DNA from 3 places in the Planococcus sp. APC 3906 genome. Region 3 is predicted to be linked to each of the others. Evidence: riboswitches for the same ligand, from Rfam matches in the RefSeq annotation. Region 3 holds a riboswitch; each other region holds the start of a gene.
What was found. Region 3 has a riboswitch for S-adenosylmethionine ahead of QMA09_RS05110 (MetQ/NlpA family ABC transporter substrate-binding protein). Riboswitches for the same ligand answer to the same signal wherever they lie in the genome.
Positions count from the first base shown of each region.

Region 1: linked by a shared signal. The riboswitch ahead of QMA09_RS04410 (methionine ABC transporter ATP-binding protein) and the one ahead of QMA09_RS05110 (MetQ/NlpA family ABC transporter substrate-binding protein) in region 3 are both predicted to bind S-adenosylmethionine.
Region 2: linked by a shared signal. The riboswitch ahead of QMA09_RS12665 (transporter substrate-binding domain-containing protein) and the one ahead of QMA09_RS05110 (MetQ/NlpA family ABC transporter substrate-binding protein) in region 3 are both predicted to bind S-adenosylmethionine.

Region 1 covers NZ_JASDCW010000005.1:3,375-7,598, reverse strand. Annotated here, with positions in the region: gene QMA09_RS04425 (hypothetical protein) at 310-1,116, shown strand; gene QMA09_RS04420 (DUF4181 domain-containing protein) at 1,237-1,671, opposite strand; gene QMA09_RS04415 (hypothetical protein) at 1,809-2,258, shown strand; SAM riboswitch class I at 2,409-2,517, shown strand; gene QMA09_RS04410 (methionine ABC transporter ATP-binding protein) at 2,589-3,602, shown strand; gene QMA09_RS04405 (methionine ABC transporter permease) at 3,592-4,224, shown strand, end outside.
Region 2 covers NZ_JASDCW010000022.1:17,186-21,409, reverse strand. Annotated here, with positions in the region: gene mmuM (homocysteine S-methyltransferase) at 1-395, opposite strand, end outside; gene QMA09_RS12675 (amino acid ABC transporter ATP-binding protein) at 436-1,176, opposite strand; gene QMA09_RS12670 (amino acid ABC transporter permease) at 1,173-1,895, opposite strand; gene QMA09_RS12665 (transporter substrate-binding domain-containing protein) at 1,917-2,726, opposite strand; SAM riboswitch class I at 2,841-2,947, opposite strand; gene QMA09_RS12660 (NADP-dependent oxidoreductase) at 3,249-4,184, shown strand.
Region 3 covers NZ_JASDCW010000005.1:161,421-165,644, forward strand. Annotated here, with positions in the region: gene QMA09_RS05105 (acyl-CoA dehydrogenase family protein) at 1-889, opposite strand, end outside; gene QMA09_RS05110 (MetQ/NlpA family ABC transporter substrate-binding protein) at 931-1,755, opposite strand; SAM riboswitch class I at 1,859-1,984, opposite strand; gene groL (chaperonin GroEL) at 2,157-3,788, opposite strand; gene groES (co-chaperone GroES) at 3,858-4,142, opposite strand.

The DNA of each region.
Region 1 (4,224 bases), 160 kb from region 3:
GTTGTCCTGCCTTGATATTTGCAGTGAAATAGTTGAAAGGAATTTTAAGGGCTATACAAATTTCTACCCACCTTATTTCTTGTTAAACTCCATATAAAATGCACATCCAAAATCTGAATGATGAGGGTGTATTTTTGTGAGAACATACTTATCTGCTGCTGAAAAAAAAACTGATTGAAACTTTCTGAGTAAGGCTATCTTAATTGTAGTAGGATTGGTAATAACAAAAACATGAAAACCTCCACATTAAATCCGTCTAACGATAAAGAACAATTAGTTTAGCGGTTCTGGCAAAGGGAGGAAATTCGGATGCTGAAAATGAAACATAAAACCCTGCTGCTCGTTTCGGTGTTGATCGCGTTGATGGCTGGTATTTCCTCTTGGGGCGGGCTGTTCGTTGAAGGGCTTTACCGGGACAATGAGCTCGTTGTTGCTGCTTGGCAAGGCAACGATCTTGTGACTTTGTTTCTCATGGTGCCCATGCTGCTGGTTTCGCTGTTTTATTCGTTGCGTGCTTCTAAAAGAGGCCGGCTCTTCTGGATGGGATCGTTGTGGTATATGATCTACAACTACATGTTCTATCTTTTCGGCGCTGTCTTTAATGTGTTCTTTTTGCTCTACGCAGCGTTGTTCGTGTTTTCAATATACGCACTTGTTTTGGCGTTGCTCCAAACCGATGTGCAGGAATGGAGTCGAAGCTTCAGTGAAAAGCTCCCGTATAAAACCGTAAGCGTATTTATGTTGATGTTTGCGGCATTGCTCGGGGGCATGTGGATTGCATTGTCGCTCAGTTTTGTCTTTACCGGGCAGGTGCACGAAAGCATTTTGCAAACGGATCATCCAACGGCGGTGGTGTTTGCTGTCGATTTGACGCTGTTAACCCCTTCCATGATTGTTGGCGGTCTATTGTTATGGCGAAAAAACCGCTGGGGACCGGTAGTGGGTTCGGTGGTGCTCGTAAAAGCCACAGCTTATGGATTGGCGTTAATCATCATGACGGTGATCAGTTACCGGAATATAGGAGTGTTAGATCCGTTTATTCCGTTGTGGATCACATTGACGTTAGGCTGTTCCATTGCGTTGGTTTTCTTGCTGCGGAATATAGGGGATCAATAAATACACGCCTTTAGAAAAAGAGCAGCTAAAAAATCCATTCCCGAGGACAACTGGTCCAATGGAATGGATTTTTTAGGTGGAAGCGGAATTGCTGAAAATGGATGTGCTTGCAACGGAAAGTTAAAAGATACCGAAAAAATCAGTGGAAAATACGACAATCACAAGAAGCGTGGCGAAAACCATTTGTGAGACGGTATAAAGATAGGCATTCGGATTCTTCGCATATTTCCGCTCCATGACCGCCCGGATTGTTTCAGTGATGAAGACCAGTACAAACAATAGGAACCAGGTTTCCAAGAACAAATAAGTCTCTTCATCAAGCCTTGTTGCATTGATAAAACCGCCGATCAGCATCAGGAAAATGAACAAAATCCGGATGCTCCAGTCGATTTTCTTGTGTGTATCGTTCACATGGTTATGGGAGAACGCTTTTGGCCGCTCCACTTTCAAGAGTTTGCGCATGAGTGCATTGAATAGGAACATCGCTAAAGACATAACGGCAATTAAAAAGAACAGCTTTAACCAAAACGATGATTCAATTGCATACAGGATCATTCACCTCCGCTGTCATTACAGATTCTATAGCTTGACTTTAACATATAATTCCAAATAATGTGATTAAATTGGAGTGTTTAAAGCAGCCTGCAGTTAAGGGGAAATTGAATTTATGGGTATTATTGGTATGATTGAAGTTGAAAGAAATCAGAGCTCAGGAAGGTGATTGTATTTTTTATCCGTATAATTTATATACAGGGATAATTGCAGCGATCATGTATTGTTTTGTTTTTTGGAAGCTGAGCAATCTGGGGAGATACCGAATTCCTTTGTTCATTTATGCGGTGGTGATGCAATCGGCTTTTCTCATTTCATATGTTTGGTTTACACATTATTTTAGAACGGCTGAAAGTGTGGATCGGGATTACTTTGATGTGTTTGCAAATGGCATCTTCGTTTTTTATTTCTTGTTGATGATCCCGCTGGTGGCGGCGTTGTGCATTCATACTTATAAGGGGATTCAGAAACTAGCAATTGGAAAAGCGTCGAAAATAATCATGATGATTTTGTTTGTTTTTCTATGTTTAGTGATTTCAGTATTTGGTGTTTACGCGCACTTCTTTTTCTATTATGGATTTGCCCCTTAATGGTTTTGAATACCACCTAATATGAATAGTACCTCTCCTCGAAACAGCTCCAACAATTTCAAAAAATCAATTTCTTTGCCAAAAAAGGTTTGACAGCATTTGGAATGTCCTTTACTATTGAATCCAAGCCAACACACAACTTCATATGGAACATTATCAAGAGAGACCGAGGGACAGGCCCGATGACGTCCAGCAACCCCCAGCACGAGCTGGGAAGGTGCTAAATCCTGCAGAATGATTTCATTCTGAAAGATAAACCAATTCCATTTACGGTGCTTCTTTCTCTATGAAAGGGGCACTTTTTTATTGGCAGGAAAGAGGAGGGCCATCATGATCCGCATACAGAACTTATCAAAAGACTACAAAACAAAAAATGGCCTGGTGACCGGCGTCGACAACGTCACGCTGGCCATCAACGAAGGCGAAATTTTCGGCATCGTCGGCTACTCGGGAGCAGGGAAAAGCTCGCTGCTGCGCTGCATGAATTTATTGGAACAGCCGACAAGCGGCGATATTGAAGTTGACGGCTTGAACCTGACCCATCTTCGCGGCGAAAAGCTGCGCCAGGCGCGGCTGAAAATCGGCATGATCTTCCAGCATTTCTATTTGATCAGCCAAAAGACGGTCGGCGAAAACGTCGCATTTGCGCTGAAAGCGGCGAAGCGGCCAAAAGAAGAGTCGGCGAAACGGGTTGACGAACTGCTGGACATGGTCGGGCTGGCGGATAAGAAAGACGTTTATCCGGCACAGCTGAGCGGCGGGCAAAAGCAGCGCGTCGGCATTGCACGGGCGCTGGCGAACAACCCGTCGGTCCTGCTTTGCGACGAAGCGACATCCGCGCTGGACCCGAACACGACGCTGTCGATCCTGCGGCTGTTGAAAAAGATCAACCGGGAACTGAATATCACGATTGTCCTCATCACCCACGAAATGAACGTCGTCAAAGAAATCTGCGACCGCATGGCGGTCATGCAGGACGGCAAGGTCATCGAGGAAGGGGAAGTCTACGACATCTTCTCAGATCCCAAAACCGATTTGACGAAAGAGTTCATTTCTTCGGTCGTGTCGTTTGATGTGCCGCAGCCGATTCTCGATGCGTGTACAGGCAGCATCATCAAAGTGCAGTTCAAGGGAGCGGTGGCCGGAGAAGGCGTCATCACCGATACCGTCCAGCATTTTGACGTCAAAGGGAATTTTCTCCACGGCACGATTGAATATATACAGGAAAAGCCGCTCGGTTTGTTCTTGATGGAGATTGAAGGGCATCCCGACAACATCCGGAGGGCCATTACGTATATGGAAGGCCGTGGCGCAAAAGTGGAGGTGATTCAAAATGGGCTTTGATTTTCAGCATATGATCGAATTATGGCCGGATATTTCCAAAGCGTTCGGCGAAACCTTATACATGATCGGCGTGTCGCTCGCGATTGCCATTGTCGTCGGCTTGCCGCTCGGCATCGTGCTGTTCGTCACCGACAAAGGCTTGTTTCTGGAAAACCGGGCAATCAAGTCGATTCTCGGCTTTATCGTCAACATGGTGCGGTCGATTCCGTTCATCATCCTGCTCGTCGCATTGATTCCATTGACGAAGCTATTGGTGGACTCGACAATCGGACCAGCGGCAGCAAGCGTATCGCTATCGGTCGCTGCCATCCCGTTTTTTGCCCGCATCGTTGAAACCTCGCTGCGGGAAATCGACAAAGGCGTCATTGAAGCGGCAGTTGCGGTCGGCGCCACGCCGTGGATGATCATCAAAGATGTGTTGTTGCCGGAAGCGAAGCCGGGCATCATCCAAGGCGTCACGATCACCATCATCTCGTTGGTCGCCTATTCCGCGATGGCGGGAGTCGTCGGCGGGGGCGGCATCGGCGATTTGGCGATCCGCTTCGGTTATTACCGCTACGACAATACCATCATGATCGTCACCGTCGTCATCTTGATCGTTCTCGTCCAAATTCTTCAGCAA
Region 2 (4,224 bases), on a different contig from region 3:
CCATCCGAAAGAAATGCACCGTAGGGGCCGACGGATGCGGCCACCAGTGGTTTCGGCCGGGACGATTGGCCGTCCAGCTCCGCCCAAAATTCATCGCGCGCTTCTTGTGCCAGCCTCACCGATTTTGTGATCAAGTCCGCCGCCTCTTCAGCCGTCAGCCCTTTTTCTTTATAGCCTTCGATCGTCGCCTGGTAACTCGCCGTAATCGCGCAATCCGCGCCGGCTTGAAAATAATCGAGGTGGACTTTCTTGATCAATTCCGGATTTTCCATCAACACTTTCGCTGACCATAAACGGTCGTTTAAATTGCAGCCGTAATTTTCAAGCTCCGTCGCCATTGCCCCGTCAAGTATGACGATAGGAAAGCTTTTCAAAATTTGTTCGATTGGGTTCATTCCAAAACATCCTTCCCATATCCAAGCTCGTTGATCCTTTTTATTTATTCCGGCTTGCTTTACTTAAAAACTGCTTTGTTCTTTCCGCTTTCGGCTGCGTGAAAAGCTGTTCGGGCGTTCCTTCTTCGACAATCACGCCGTCTTCCATGAAAATGACGCGGTCCGAGATTTCACGGGCGAACTGGAGCTCATGGGTCACGATGAACATCGTCTTCCCGGTCGCTGCTACGCCTCTGATCGTGGCCAACACTTCATCAACCAGCTCCGGATCAAGTGAAGATGTCGGTTCATCGAACAATAGAACTTCGGGATTCAGCGCAAGCGCGCGGGCAATCCCCACCCGCTGCTGCTGGCCGCCGGATAATTGTGCCGGGTAATGGCTGAGCCGGTTCGTCAATCCGACCCGCTCCAGGATGTCCAGGCTCTTCTTTTTTGCTTCGTCTTTTTTCAATTGCTTGACGCTCGTAAGCCCAATCATGACATTGTCCAGCACGGTCAAATTTTTAAATAAATTATATTGTTGAAAGACCATTCCGGTCGACGTCCGCAGCGCGAACACATCTGCTTTGCTGGCGGATTCGACGTCTACTCTTTTGCCGCCGATTTCCACGATGCCGCTCGTCGGCTGTTCCAGGAAATTGATGCAGCGCAGCAGCGTCGATTTCCCCGATCCGCTTGGCCCCAAAATCGAAACAATCTCGCCTTTCGAGACCTCGAGGTCGATTCCTTTCAGGACGTGCTGGCTGCCGTAGTATTTGTGGATGTTTTCTAACTTGATCATGCCGCAATCCCTCTTTCATATCTGCGCGCCCGCTTCTCTATTTTCACGAGCACCCGCTCCACGATGATGCAAAGAATCCAGTAAACAATGGATACCGCAATATACACTTCAAAAAATGCCAAGCCGCGTGAACCGAGAATTTTGGCTTGCCCCATAATGTCGATGACCCCGATGATGAACACAAGCGACGTGTCCTTGATCGTGCTGATGAACATATTGCCGAGGTTCGGTATCGCGACGGCCAACGCCTGCGGGAAAATGATTTTCAGCATCATCGCCGTCGGGCTCATGCCGATCGCTTTCGCGGCTTCAAATTGTCCGCGGTCCACCGATTCGATGGCGGACCGGATCGTTTCGGATAAATACGCACCGAGGTTGACGGAAAATGCCAGCAGCGCATAGACTTCAGGCGCTATGCTATTGACGTCTGCCGATTGCAGCCAGCCGTATTCGATCTGCAAAAAGTAAATGATTTTCGGTATGCCGTAAAACACGAGGTAGATTTGAACGAGCAAAGGCGTTCCCCTGATAAACGAAACGTATATCGATGAAATTACGCTTAATACCGGAACTTTGTATATTTTGATCAATGCTGTAAACACGCCGATAAACAAACTCAAAACCAAGGAGCCGACCGCTATCCCGATCGTAATGGGCAGCCGGGAAACAATGGCAGGAAAACTTTCGATTAAAAAATTCAGATCCAGTAAATTCTCCATTTTCTCTTTCCTTCCACGAACCTATTCAGGAATATATTCTCCGCCAGTCCATTTTTCCGATAGTTCTGCTAAGGTGCCGTCCTGTTTAAGCTGTTCCAGGATCGGGTCTACCAATGCTTTCAACTCTTCGCCCTGCTCGCCATTTTTCAAGACAATGCCCATGTCATCATTGACCAAGGGCTGGCCCACGATCTCGACGCCCAAATCGTTCTTTTCCAACACCGCATCGATCATAATCGGATCATTGACATAAGCATCCACACGGCCATTTTGGACATCCTGCAGAATTTCCGAAGGGTTGCCGCTTTCACTGTATTTCAAGTCGATCGGGGTTTTCGCCGTTTCGTTGTATTCCTCCAGCAAAAGCGTATACGAATCGCCCGCTAATGCGCCGACCGCCTTGCCTTCCAGATCTTCGATCGTTTGGATGTCTTCTCTTCCCGATTTCACGGCAATGACCGTTTCAGCGGCAAAATAAGATTCATCGGTGAACAAGTATTTTGCCTGGCGTTCAGGCGTCTTAGCTACCTGGTCGGCGATTGCCTGGATTTTATTGGACTCCAAAGCAAGAAACATGCTGTCCCACGGCACGGCGACAAACTCGAATGCGTAGCCGTCCAATTGTTCATCAATCGCTTTGACCACTTCGATGTCGTAGCCGGTCAACTCATTGTTGTCGTCCGCAAAGGCGAATGGCGGGTAATCATTCTGCGTCCCTACCAAAATCACTTGGTCGCCCGTTGCGCTTGTCGCTTCCTTTGACGAACAGCCGCCGAGTGTGCCTGCTGCTAATAAAAACAATGATACGAATAAATAATGATTTCTTTTCATGTTCAAGCCCCTTTTCTCTGTCTTATTGTTATTATTCTTGCGGAACGTGCGTGTGATCTCCCTGTTTTTAGATGCAAAAAAGCCTCTTTCAAATAGGAAAGAGGCTCGACCAATTTCTTATCTCTCAGAATGAAAAACACCCTGCAGGAATTAGCACCTCTCATAAACATGATGGTTGCTGGACTTCACAGGGCCTGTCCCTCAGTCTCTCTTGATAAGTTATTTAATTTTTTTACATATTAACGATAGTATTTGACATTGGCTCTCCTGTCAAACACATTTTTCATTTATTTTGAATTTACACTGATTTTCCCATGGAAATTTAAGGTTTTTGATTCATAATCATATTTTGAAAGGCCTCTCCCTCTTTAATGGCGCGCAGGAATCAGGAATATTGACGGCGCTTTTCTATTTTTGTTACTCTTCTACTAATCAGCTGGAGCCAAACATTTCTGTTAACCTGCTTTTTCATGGGAAAACAGATCAGGAACTGTTCCAGCTAAAATACAGGGAGGTCATCACTTGAAAGCAATTGTCATTGACCAATATGGAGATAAAGATGTGTTACAAGAAAGAGAAGTAGACCAACCTTCAATTCACGAAGATCAAGTGTTAGTGGAGATTCATGCAACCTCCATTAACCCGATCGATTGGAAAGTTCGTGCAGGGTATTTAACCGATATGCTGCCATTTGAATTTCCGATTATCCTCGGTTGGGATGCTGCAGGAATTATTGTGAAAAAAGGAAGCAACGTAAGAAACTTTGAAGTAGGTGAGCGCGTCTTTACACGGCCAGCCACAACAAGACAGGGCACTTACGCTGAATATGCACCAGTGGATGAAAACTTGCTCGCTAAAATGCCCGCTTCAATGAGTTTCGAGGAAGCTGCGGCTATTCCCCTGGCAGGGCTCACTGCGTGGCAATGCCTGGTAGACTTTGCAGGCGTAAAGAAAGATGACAAGGTTCTTATTCATGCAGGAGCTGGCGGAGTTGGAACCTTTGCGATTCAGATCGCTAAATCACTCGGTGCTTATGTCACAACGACAGCAAGCGAAGAAAATGAAGAGTTTGTGAAATCCTTGGGTGCAGACCAAGTGATTAATTACAAAACGGAAGATTTCAGCCAAATTCTGCATGATTATGATTTTGTTTTGGATTCAATGGGCGGAGAAGTTCAGTCTAACAGCTATAAAGTTCTAAAACCAAAAGGCAAATTGGTTTCGATTGCTGCACCGCCAAATGAAGAAGAGGCGCAAAAGTATGAAGTTGAAGCAGGTTTCTTATGGCTTGATCCAAAAGGTGAACAATTGCAGAAGCTAGCTGATTTGTATGAGGCCGGGAAATTAAAAGCAGTGATTGGCGAAACTTTTGATTTTAATGAAAAATCACTTCAAGCTGCACATGCGTTAAGTGAAACTCATCATGCTCGCGGAAAAATCGTTATTAAAGTTAAATAACGCCTTTGTTTTGCAAAATATAAAAAACAGTGCCCTTCTC
Region 3 (4,224 bases):
ATAAAAAATGTCTCGCTCTGACTAATTCCAATTCGATTTGACCAATCTTTTGTTTCACATTCGGCAGCTCGATAATTGGACCGTTAAGACTATTCGGCGAGTATTCTTTTGCAAAACTGATGGCATAATCCTGTGCTGCCTGTGCAATGCCGAGGTAGCATGCCGGAATATGAAGCAGCCATCCAGCTGCCTGTTTTTTTCCGGGTTCGAGAATTTCGACTAATGAGTCTTCCTCAAGCTTGACGTTATTCAATATCAAATCATGGCTCCCTGTGCCTTTCATCGCCATGCTATCCCAGGTTTCTTCGATTTCTACTCCCGCTTTTGACCGTGGAATGAGAAAAAATCCAATTTCACCTGTCTCTTCAATCGTCGCTGTTACGTTGTAATAATCCAATACGGGAGCCATTGTTGTAAACGTCTTCCTGCCATTAATAACCCAATGCAACCCATCCTTTTTAGCCGTTGTGGAAGGTTTTCCTCCCCTTGTCGGACTTCCTGTTTGTTTTTCAGTCGCACAGTTATTGATCAACGTCCCATTTTCTCTGACATCATCATATAAAGTTTTTAGCGTAGACTCTTTCCATCTATTCTTTTCTCCCAGATCTTTAATGATTCCCATATGCCAGCCGATGGATAATCCTGTGGACCCATCTGCCTTGCTGATCACTTCTTGGCAGCGCAGCATCTCATATAACGAGATGCCCGCTCCCCCATACTCCAACGGAATCGTCAATGAAGGATAATGGATTGCTTTCAGTTCTTTAAAATTCTCAAATGGAAACCTTCCTTCAAGATCATTTTCGGCCGCTCTCTCTGAGAAGGAGGAAACCGTACGTGTTAGTATCTGCAAACGCTCTTCAAAAGTATTAGCTGCTGTGATATCCATATACACTTCACCTTTCTTTTTCTAACCCGCGTTCTTAGTTATTAATTCCATTCCTCTGTCAAGATGAACCCGTCATACTGTTCATTCGACTCGATGTATTCCTTAAATTCCTCTGATTCATATGCTGCTTTCAAATCTTTCGCCCATTCTGCATCTTCATTTTCTTCATCAATCGTTACAACGATCCGATGCTGTTCAGGTGTATCTTCAATCTTGAGGGCATCTGTAATTTTCCGGTCCGGAGCATTGGCAATATAATTGCCATTGACGACACCAAAGTCAATGTCCTGCAGCGATACTAGAATTTGAGCAGGGTCTAATACTTTGATATCAATATCGTAATCGGCTGTTTCAACACCCTTTAGGTTAAAATCAGTCACACCTGCATCAGATGAGACAGTCACCCATCCCAACTCTTCAAGAATACGCACCGCTCTTTCCTGGTTTACCGGATCATTCGGCACCCCTACAGTCGTTCCGTCTTCCACTTCATCCAAGGATTGATGTTGTTCTGAATATAATCCTTGAGGGGCACTCGGCACGAAAGCAATACCTGTCATATTCATGTTTAATTCATCATTCATTCCTTCCATATAAGCGGTACTCTGAAAAATACTTGCATCAATTGAACCTTCTTGCATTGCCGGATTCAACTGCATATTCTGGGAGAAGGTTGTCGTATCAACGGTGTATCCTTTCTCCTCTAAGATGGGCAAAATGCCTTCTTTGAATTGCTGCTCGTACGTGCCCACTCCGAATCCAACCCGCACTTCTTTCGCATCTTCTCCAGATGCTTGATCATTTCCGCAACCTGCTAGCAACAGGGATGCTGCAACCCCCAACACACCAATTAAATGCTTTTTCATCTGCTATCTCTCCCTACTTTTCATTTTTCGTTGCTTCTGGCCTTCCCTTGAATAGAAAAAAGCCCCTCTCCATAACTAAGAAGAGGGGCTCACGGTCCGGCTCTTCTCATCTTTCAAGTGCTGTCTAAGGCACTTGCAGGATTTGGCACAGTTACAAATTGGATTGTTTCCAATTAGTTCCGCTGCCGAAGCTTCAAAGGGCCAGTCCCTCCACTTCTCTAGATAAGAATTTATGTATACTCGAAATTAAATGCCGAGTAATCTGATATGATTAATACAATAACAGACGATCCATTTTATTACAATACACTTAGAAGAAATCAATTTAATATTTTATCCATTAAAATAGAAAAAGTCCCTCTCACTAAGTGAAAGGGATTTTTTCTGGAAGGGCTGATGAATTACATCATGCCGCCCATGCCGCCCATATCAGGCATGCCGCCGCCTTGACCTGCTGGTTCTGGGATGTCTGCGACAACTGCTTCAGTCGTCAAGAACATCGCTGCTACAGATGCCGCGTTTTGTAGTGCTGAACGCGTCACTTTAGTAGGATCGACGATTCCTTCTTCAAGCATGTTGACCCATTTGCCATTCGCTGCGTTAAAGCCGATGCCGACTTCTTCCGATTTCAAGCGGTGAACGATGATCGATCCTTCAAGGCCTGCGTTCGTTGCGATTTGGCGTACTGGCTCCTCCAACGCGCGAAGAACGATTTTGACGCCTGTTGCTTCGTCGCCTTCTCTTGTTTCAAGAAGTTCCGCGACTTTATTGTAGACATTGACAAGCGCTGTACCACCGCCTGCAACGATTCCTTCTTCTACTGCTGCGCGCGTTGCGTTCAAAGCATCTTCAATGCGCAATTTGCGTTCTTTCAATTCGGTTTCAGTAGCCGCTCCGACTTTGATGACTGCTACGCCGCCGGCAAGTTTCGCCAAACGTTCCTGCAATTTCTCTTTGTCGAATTCTGAAGTCGTTTCTTCCAGCTGGTTGCGGATTTGCGCCACGCGGGCAACAATCTTCTGCTGGTCTCCAGCGCCTTCAACGATTGTCGTGTTTTCTTTCGATACGACAACTTTCGATGCACGGCCAAGCTGTGTGATGTTCGTTGTTTTCAATTCCAAGCCAAGGTCTTCCGTGATGACTTCCGCACCCGTAAGTGCAGCAATGTCTTCAAGCATCGCTTTGCGGCGATCGCCGAAGCCAGGAGCTTTAACAGCTACAGCATTAAACGTTCCACGCAATTTGTTGACGACCAATGTAGCCAACGCTTCGCCTTCAACGTCTTCCGCTACAATCAATAGCGGTTTGCTTTGCTGAACAACTTGCTCAAGCACTGGAAGGATTTCCTGGATGTTGCCGATTTTCTTGTCAGTGACAAGGATGAACGGGTTTTCAAGGACCGCTTCCATTTTATCCGAATCTGTCACCATATATGGCGACTGGTAGCCGCGGTCGAATTGCATGCCTTCCACAACATCCAATTCCGTCGTGAAGCCGCGTGATTCTTCCAGCGTGATAACGCCGTCGTTGCCAACGCGCTCCATCGCTTCAGCGATCAAGTTGCCCACTTCAGCATCTCCAGAAGAAATTGCCGCAACTTGTGAAATGGATTCTTTTCCTTCGATTTGCTGGGAAACGGCTTTCAAGCCTTCCACAGCGCTTTCAACAGCCAATTCGATCCCACGGCGGATGCCGACAGGGTTCGCGCCTGCAGTGACGTTTTTAAGGCCTTCACGGATCATTGCCTGCGCAAGCACCGTTGCCGTTGTCGTACCGTCTCCTGCGATGTCATTCGTTTTAGAAGCGACTTCCGCCACCAATTTCGCGCCCATGTTTTCGAACGGGTTTTCAAGTTCGATTTCTTTCGCGATCGTTACGCCGTCATTCGTGATGAGGGGCGAACCGAATTTCTTCTCAAGTACAACGTTGCGCCCTTTCGGCCCAAGTGTCACTTTCACTGCATCTGCCAATTTATCAACACCGCGCAGCATCTGGCTGCGTGCATCTTCGCTGAATAAAATCTCTTTTGCCATGTTTAGTTTCCTCCTCTATCTAGTTAACGTGTTCTAATGTATCGCCCGCAAATTGCGGGAATATATGGCTTAGCCTAATACAGCTAAAATGTCGTTTTCGCGCAAGATCAAGTATTCGTTGCCTTCGTATTTAAGTTCAGATCCTGCATATTTCGAGAAGATGACCCGGTCGCCTTCTTTGACGTCCAATTCAGTGCGCTGTCCATTGTCGCGGATAAGTCCGTTGCCAACAGCGATCACTTTGCCTTCCTGCGGTTTTTCCTGTGCCGATCCCGGCAATACAATCCCGCTTGAAGTTTTTTCTTCAGCTTCGATAAGCTTAATAATTACGCGATCTCCTAATGGTCTTAACAATTGAAACACCCTCCTCAGATTATCTAAATAATTTTCCTTAGCACTCTCAACACTCGAGTGCTAACCCACTTCTCAGTTTAAT